Regions from separate parts of the Caldisericum sp. genome, predicted to be linked through region 1. Evidence: riboswitches for the same ligand, from Rfam matches in the RefSeq annotation. Region 1 holds a riboswitch; the other holds the start of a gene.
The links. Region 1 has a riboswitch for molybdenum cofactor ahead of ACP5SP_RS07700 (extracellular solute-binding protein). Riboswitches for the same ligand answer to the same signal wherever they lie in the genome.
Positions count from the first base shown of each region.

Region 2: it holds a riboswitch for molybdenum cofactor, as region 1 does, so the genes downstream of both, ACP5SP_RS07190 (aldehyde ferredoxin oxidoreductase family protein) here and ACP5SP_RS07700 (extracellular solute-binding protein) in region 1, are expected to answer to the same signal.

Region 1 covers NZ_JBMFSR010000076.1:141-3,001, reverse strand. The annotation lists gene ACP5SP_RS07705 (hypothetical protein) at 900-1,040, shown strand; molybdenum cofactor riboswitch at 1,037-1,156, shown strand; gene ACP5SP_RS07700 (extracellular solute-binding protein) at 1,148-2,518, shown strand.
Region 2 covers NZ_JBMFSR010000052.1:258-6,156, forward strand. The annotation lists partial or broken gene ACP5SP_RS07175 (transposase) at 1-99, shown strand, start outside; gene nadE (NAD(+) synthase) at 260-1,114, opposite strand; gene ACP5SP_RS07185 (tungsten cofactor oxidoreductase radical SAM maturase) at 1,214-2,311, opposite strand; gene ACP5SP_RS07190 (aldehyde ferredoxin oxidoreductase family protein) at 2,370-4,178, opposite strand; molybdenum cofactor riboswitch at 4,214-4,324, opposite strand; gene ACP5SP_RS07195 (cation diffusion facilitator family transporter) at 4,381-5,247, opposite strand; gene ACP5SP_RS07200 (hypothetical protein) at 5,361-5,899, shown strand, end outside.

The DNA.
Region 1 (2,861 bases):
TCGCCTCACTTTTCGAGGGAGATTCCGCTCCTCTTCAACTATATTTTATCATCTCTCTCTTGTCAATACCTTTTAGTAAGAATTTTTCACTTTAATCAAAAAATTCTTTTCTTCATATATAGAATCCACTGATAAGGATCGTGGATTACAAAGGATTAAGACTCACAACCTCATAAAAAAGTTCTCAAAAGATTCCTCAATTTTTTTCTCATATATTAGATATGGAAACACACAAAAAAGTTCCGTAAAATTTTGAGAATTTTCGAGGAATTTTTAAAATTTACAAAGTGTGGTATTGTTTTACTAATTTTTGCATTTATACAAAAATTTTGCACAATTTACGATTTTTTCCTTTCTCATCAATACAAGTAACTCTTTTCAGAGCGGGTTTGGTAGTTTTATCAGTTACCTTTTTCGTCTCAATTTGAGGATTTTTTCGCATGACCCTCATAAAAATTTAACTTTTACCTAAAGAAAATCTAAAGAAAATATGTGAAAAATTTTGGTCATCGCTTAAGTTAATATTTACAAAAGGTTCATTTGAATAATAAATGCAAAGAAGAAATGTAAAAATTCCCTTGAGTTGTTTTATTCTTTTATAAAAGTTTTCATCATCTCCACTTTTATAAAGAAACCAAATAAACCTTGTCTATTTTAGAGTTTATTTTGAAAAAGAAACATTATAGCTAAGAGAATTAATGCCAAAAAATAACAATAAGAATTAATGCTACAGGCATTCATAATGGGATTGATAAATCTGAAAAAAGTTTCTTAAGGGCTTAGGAGAAATTTACAGGATAAAGATAAGGTGTTGAAAGACAGGGATAGATTTGCAACAGATCTTATTGGAAAATCCATTTTTAACTGCCACAATGAAAATTTGAAGAAAATCATCCTTTATGGAATTTAACGAGCTTGTGAAGGGCAAAAACACAATACTTATGTGTGAAAATGAAAAAGTAAAAGAATATATGGTTGCAGTAAGAGACGAAAACAACAATCTCCTTGGATATTTTGAGATTATACAAAAATTGTTATAATGAGATAACTCCGACCAAAGATACCTAAGAGGGAAACCTCATGGTGCTTTGGCGATAGGGTATAATGGGAAACTGTTATGCCTGCCATTTTGCAAAGGAGGTAAGAGATGAAAAAAGTAACAAATGTTTTGCTGTTGTTAGTTTTCCTTCTAACTGTCAGTTTTAACTTTTCATTTGGTAGCAAAGTTGCTCTTGGTGATTCAAGCGGTGTTGTTGAGCTTTCAATTGGAAAAAATGTTGCTTCTTTGAATTTTAAACCGGTTCCTCTTGAGAGTAAACCTATTATTCAAAATGGAAGAACTCTTGTTCCTTTAAGATTTGTATCCGAAGCTTTCGGCGGCTATGTAGATTACAATCCAAATGACAAAACTATTACTCTTGTTTTCGATTTGCATACAATTATCCTAAAGATTGGATCAAAGGTTGCAATTGTTGACGGAAAAGAATTACCTCTTGATGTTGCTCCCTTTATTGAAAAACAATCAGGAAGAACGCTTGTGCCAGTGAGATTTATTTCGGAATCAATTGGTGCAAATGTGGAATGGAATCCCTCAAATAGGACGATCAAGATTATTTACCAACAGAAACCACTTGCAAATAAAAAATCTTTGATATTAAAGGTAATTCATGCAGGAAGCCTAACACAACCTTTAAGAACTCTTGAAAACAATTTCAAGAATTATTATGCAAAACTAAATGTAGATATTACTTTTGAGGATTTTTCAGCAGGAAGCGTTGATGCAGTAAAACAGATAACTGAACTAAAAAAAGAATATGATGTTGTTGCACTTGCCGATTTTTTCCTTATTCCACAGTATCTTATACCAAAGTACACCGATTGGTACATCGTTTTTGCCACAAACAAACTTGTATTGTGCTATACCGATAAGAGCAAATATGCAAATGAAATAAATTCAAATAATTGGCATGAAATACTATTAAGAAAAGATGTTGATTTTGGATATGCAGAACCAAACTCAGATCCTTGTGGTTATAGGACACTTCTTATGTTCCAACTTGCAGAGCAGTATTATAAAAAGCCCCAACTCTACCAAAGCCTTTTAAATGCAACTAAACCGAAAAATATCCGTCCAAAATCAGTTGAGCTCGTTGCTTTACTTCAAGCAAATGAGCTTGACTATGCCTTTGAATATGAGTCAGTTGCCGTGCAAAATAATCTAAAATATATCTCTTTTCCAGACGAACTCAATCTCGGAAATCCTGATCTTACGGACTGGTATGAAAAAGCATCTTTAACACTAAAGGATGGTACAGTTGTAAAAGGTGCGCCAATTCTATATGGACTTACGATTCCAAACAATGCACCAGAAAAAGAGTTTGCACAAAGATTTGTACTATATTTACTTAAATACGGTAAAAGTGTTTTTGAGAAATCAGGGCAACCTTTTGTTCCATTCAAAGCATATCCAGATATTTATAAATTACCTGCACCTGTAAGAATGGGGATTATGAAATAAAATTTTCAATAATTACTTCACCTACTCTTGATTTCCCCCTGCAATAAATTGCAGGGGGAATAATAAAGTTAAAAAAGAGGGGGTTTTTTATGAAACTGATTAAAAATTGTATTAATTTTGGTAATCCTTTTCTCTTTCGTTGAATTCTCTTTCAGTGTAGCTTTTTCGAGGACTTTTTCATCTAACATCAAAATTACTAAAGACACTGTAAAACAGGTTTTTTAAGAACATTTGGGGGGAATAGACTCATAGGAAGGAAACTCAGTTGTGCTAATATCCGATGGAGGCTACTTTATTAAAGGCAAAATAAAAATAGCTAAAGATATTGTACAAAAAGATGTCT
Region 2 (5,899 bases), on a different contig from region 1:
AGAGCGAAAAAAACACAGAAAACCGATGTAAAATTACCCAATGATTTTCCTTTATCTCAAAATAATTTCGTATATAATTTAAATGAGGCAACCAAATAATATTTCGTATAGAAAATTACGTGAGGCAACACGTATAGAAAAAATTTTTTGTCAATACCTGAATCATATATCAAATTAAGAAAAAATAAAAAATTCAATAAAATATTGGTTAAAACTTACTCATATGCTCTTAAATTTTTTGGCTTTTAATTAACCTTACTTAATTTTCAATCTTTGGGTATGGTGGAAGTTCCCTCATGTGAGATGATAATTCCCTGAGAGTCTTGATATATTCGATTTCTTTCTCAGTTATATTTTCATTTTTGAGTTCGCTTTCAAGATTGTGCTCAAGTGCATAGAGTATCATATCAATCTTTTCGTATGGCATTTGTAGTGCAAACTCATCGGTTAAACCAGGTGCAAGGTCAGGCGAAGGTGGTTTTTCAATAATTTCTTTTGGCACGCCCAAAAATTCCGACAACTCTCTTACCTGAGTTTTGTATAAGTCTGCAATAGGGTCAAAGTCTGATGCCGAATCTCCATATTTCACAAAATATCCTGTGAGTTTTTCTGTTTTGTTGCAACATCCTGCAACAATGTAGTTCATTTGTTCTCCATAAAAGTACAACAGTACTGCTCTTATTCGGTGCTTTGTGTGTAAATACGCATTACCTTTCATTATCTCAATATTTCCCGCTCCACCTTTGAGGGATTTCAAAAAGGTGGTTTCTTTTTCATCCTGATTTTGTAAATATTTATTTATAGTGTAACGTTCTTGAAATTTGCGTGGAATAAACAAAGGAGGTGGCTCAAGAGAATAAACACCTATAGCCTTAAGAATTCCAGTTATATTTATTTCTTTTAGTTCTATATGAAGGGCGTCGGAAACTATGCGTGCATGTTTTAAACTCTGTGGGTGAGTATCACGCTCACCCATAAAAAGTGCAAGGATTTTGTCGTTTGGAAGTGCCCTTCTAAGCAAAAATGCAACAAGAGAAGAATCAATACCTCCAGAAAGCCCGAAAATTACACCATTTGCATTGAGTTTTTCAACTTGTTTCATTATGAATTTCACTATTGTATTTGTAACTTCTTCAGGATCTTTTAATCTAAGGCAATCTCTAATACCCGTTGTTAATCACCTCTAAGTATTATTTTACCACTTAAAGTCAGTTTATGGACATTGAACGATACCTCTATACCAAAGACAGTCTGCACAAGATGGCGTATTATTATAGCAATCCGAATCGCTTGTAAGACAGAAATCGCATACATTTTCAAGCGGACAATCAGTACATGAAGGGAAAAGCGCATTCTTCACATTAAACCTAAATCTCTTGTATTCATCGGAATTCCATATTTCAAAAAGGCTCTTTTCATTAAGCGATCCAAAAGAATATTTGTTAACAAATTTTTCTCTTCCGTAGATATATTCTGTATATGAGTGAAGAAGTCTATAACATGGATAAACACCCATATCAACACCTATAACGGTTGAGTTGTTTTCAATAAACTGGCACTTTCTTTCGGTTAGCAATTTAAATCTTGGAAAAATAATCCTAAGTCTGTATTTTCCTATTTTTGTATTGAGCCTATCAATAAAAATAGTATCATCAAAAGATCCATCATATATTATTTCTTTGGAAAGTTCCTTTGAAAATGGCATAAGGTTTGACATAAGAATTGTTGTAATCCCTAATTTATCTGCAAGAGGTAAAAGATTCTCTACGATATTTATGTTGCTTTTCATTAAAACTACTTCAAGCCAAATCTCTGGATTAGACCTTTTAAGTTCCTTTTTTAAGGATTGAAGGTACATGACATTATCCTCAACTCTATTAAAATCTGTTCCTCGAATATCCATATATATTTCCTTTTCTGGTGCATCAATTGAAACTGTAATTTTATCAACACCAAGATTTATAAGTTCCTTTGCATATTTATTCAGAAGGGTTCCGTTTGTACCAAACTCTACATGATAACCTCTTTTCTTGGTCTCTTTAATAATTTCAACAATTTCAGGATGCACGAGAGGTTCACCAATTCCTCCAAGATATACTGTTTCAAGTTGTGGAAAATCCTTAAAGTTATCAAGAACTCTAAAATAATCTGATAGGGACATTTCCAAAATTTTATCCTTCCAAAATCTTCTAAAACACATCTTACAGTTTAAATTACAAAAAGTAGTTATTTCAACATAAGCCTTCTTTATATCTCTCCCGTCCGGTATTTGAACTGTGTATCCTTGAAATTTAAGTTCAAGTAGTCCCATAATTTCTCCTTAATATAAAAAATTGGGGGGCTTACCCCCCATATAAAGATTATAATGACTATTTCAAAGCAAGTTCTTTTAACTTTTCTTCAGTTGGAATTCCTTTTTCGCTCCAGCCTCTTACTCTGTAATAATCAGGAAGAGTTATATGGAGTTTAACAACCTGTCCCTTCGCAGCACCTTCAGGAAGTGGTTCTTTGAGGAATCTTTCAGGAAGTTTATCTTCTTCAGGTCCAACACCAACATCTATATTCCACAATCTTTCAAGATTCCATATCCTTTCACCTGCTTTAATAACCTCATCTTCTGTATAGTCAAAACCTGTTGCCGCCTTAAGTATTGCTGTATATTCAGGTAATCCTAATGCAAATGATGTAAAGAGGCATAAGCCTTCAGAATCAATTACTGCCGTAAGATCCTGGAAAATCTTAACCCATTGTGCCTTTCCTTCGGTTGCAAATGGGTCGAGTTTCTCCGGTAATCCTAAAATTTCGGGCGAAATCATATATCCTCTCACATGGCATCCGCCACGGTTGGACGTTGCATATTCAAGTGCATGCCCCTGTGCACCCCTTGGATCGTATGCTGGGAGTTCCTGTTTCCTTACACTCATTGAAAGTTCTGGATGTCCATACTCTGTTGCAAAATCATAAGAACCTTTTGCAAGTTTATCTCCGATTCCTTTTCTTAAACCAATTGCCTTTGTATATTCAACGATAGCTTCTGCATTTCCAAACTTTGGTTCTGGAAGTTCGCCAATATGATCTTTTGGCACATACCCTTTCTCATAAAGTTCCATAAGAGCTGCAATTGTTGCACCTGTTGCAATTGTATCAAGCCCAAGTTTATTACATAGATGGTTTGCAGTAATAACTGCTTTAAGGTCGCTTACGCCACAATCAGCACTGAATGCCCAGCTTGTTTCATATTCTGGACCTTCCACTTCTTCTTCGATTTCAGGAATCTTTACAACACGACCACAACCTATTGGACATGCAAAACAAGCCTTATTTCTTATAAGATATGTTTCTTTGAGTTTTTCTCCAGAAACTTCATCAACATATTCAAATGTACCTTTTTGGAAGTTGTTTGTAGGATACAATCCATGCTCATCAATAATATGGTTTAAAACCATTGTTCCATATGTTGGAAGCCCTTGCGAAGTTACACCATTTGTTTTAATTTTATCCATAGCAACTCGCAATGCCTCTTTAAATGCCTCGTTATCTGCAATAGGGGCTCTTCCAGTTCCTTTTGCAACAACTGCCTTTAGCATCTTAGATCCCATAACTGCACCAACACCAGTTCTTCCTGCAGCCCTTGCCTTGTCGTTAATTATGCATGCTTGCATCGAAAGTTTTTCCCCTGCAGGGCCAATGCATGCAACCTTTGCAGTTTTATCGGAAACCTCTTCAAGGAGCATATCTGTTGTCTCATAGGTATCCTTCCCCCAAAGGTGAGACGCATCTCTAATTTCAACTTTTCCGTCATTAATCCAAAGGTAAACAGGTTTATCGGATTTTCCCTCAACAATGAGCATATCAAAACCAGCTTTCTTTAATTCAGGACCAAAAAATCCCCCAGAGTTTGATGCTGCAATTACATTATTCAATGGTGATTTGGTTACAACATCGTAACGACCACCTGTTGGTGCTGTAGTAAGAGTAAGAGGACCTGTTGCAAAAATCAATTTATTTTCCGGACCAAGTGGATCTGCATTTCTTGGGACTTCATCAAAGATAATCTTTGCAGCATAGCCTCTTGCACCGATGAATTTCCTTGCAAGTTCTTCGTTAATTGGTTCTACCTTAACCTCCTTTGTTGAGAGGTTAACCCTTAAAATCTTACCCATGTAGCCACCTAACATAAAGCACCTCCTTTAAAATTTTTTTAAAAAAAATAAGAAGCCCAATTTGGGCTTCTTTGCAAAGAAGGCAGGCTTGAAGATTGCTCTTCAAACCCTATCGCCTTGTCATCCCAGAGGGACACCCAAGGTCGAAGCCTTTTACATAATTATTAAACAATTTTAATTTTTGTCAAGAGCAAAACTTGTAGATTGTTTCAAATTTTTAAAGTTTGCTACACGGCTCAATATTAATGATTACTTCCGATATGTTCTTTATGTTCTTTTTGATAGTTTCTTCTATTTCAGTTGCAATTGAATGTGCATCACCTACGCTCATATCTTTTGGAAATTCAAGGTGAAGGTCAATAACATAGTAAGACCCAAATTTTCTTACTCTAATTTGATGTGGATTGCAAACGCTATCAAAACTGGAAATAATTTTCTGAACTTCATCAGCAATACTTTCGTCAGTTTCTTCCATTATCTCTGAAATGACAGGTTTCAAAATATCGTAACCCATATAAATGATTATTATCGCAACGAAAAACGATGCAATGCTATCAAAATAACTTTTACCTGTAAATCTTATAAGAATTCCTCCAAGAAGAACCGAGATGGATGAAAGAATATCGCCAAAATAATCTTTTGCATTTGCAATAAGTGCCTGGTTTGAAATTCTTTTTCCAACAATGTTCATATATGCAGACAAAAATATTTTCCCTACGATGCTAATCGTAGCACCGATCATCATAAGGATATCAAGTGCCTCAGTTTTACCAAAGCGAGCAATTGCCTCATATATGACGAATGCACCTGCGAGGACAACAGAAATGCCAATTATACTTGATGAAATAGTCTCTGCCCTACCATGTCCATAGGGATGATCAAAATCCGGCGGGCGTGAAGCAATTTGTGTACCTTTGTATACGATAATGTTCTTTACAACATCGACTGTTGTATCAAGTCCATCTCCAATAAGTGCAATGGAATTTGCAATAACACCCAAAAGAACTTTCAATATGGCAAGAAAGGTATTAACTGCCATTGCAATTTTTACAGCAGTCAATCCAGAGTGAGTTCGTTCATCCATTTTTCACCTAAAAACCTCAAATATAGAAACTAACCTATTATATGATATAAAAGACTTTTTGAAAAATTTTTTGTAAAGGTTTTTTTGCAATATAATGTAGTTGGAGGTGGAAGATGAAAAAGATATTAATCCTATTAATAATAGCTTTAGTACTATTTGCCTCTTGTGGAAAAAGTGTATCAAATGAGGAGAAATTCGACAAATTCAACGCAAAAAGTGTAGTTAAAGCCTACATAAATTTAATAAACGATGCAAATTATGAAAAAACTCTTACTCTTGTTGATTCAAAGCTTGCAATTGTTTGGCCTGGAATAAGCTTAATAGAACAACTTACAAATTCAAAGATTAAAGACAAATTTGTCGTGGTGAATTTAGAAAGCATCAGCGAACCTGTTAACTTAGGGAATAGTCCTGATGAAGTCGAAATTGTAACACAGATACACCTAAAGCCAACTCAAAAAAGCGCTGAACTTGGAGTTCTTGAAAGAGAGAAAGATACATTTATGATTTTTTACCTCATTAAAAGAAACGACGGATATAAACTCTCAAAGTCTTTTGAAACCGACTCTCTTATTGCAAACTATGTTGAAACAAACCCAGAACTATTTAAAAACATAAAGATTGCTATACCAAACAAGGTAAAAAGAGGTGA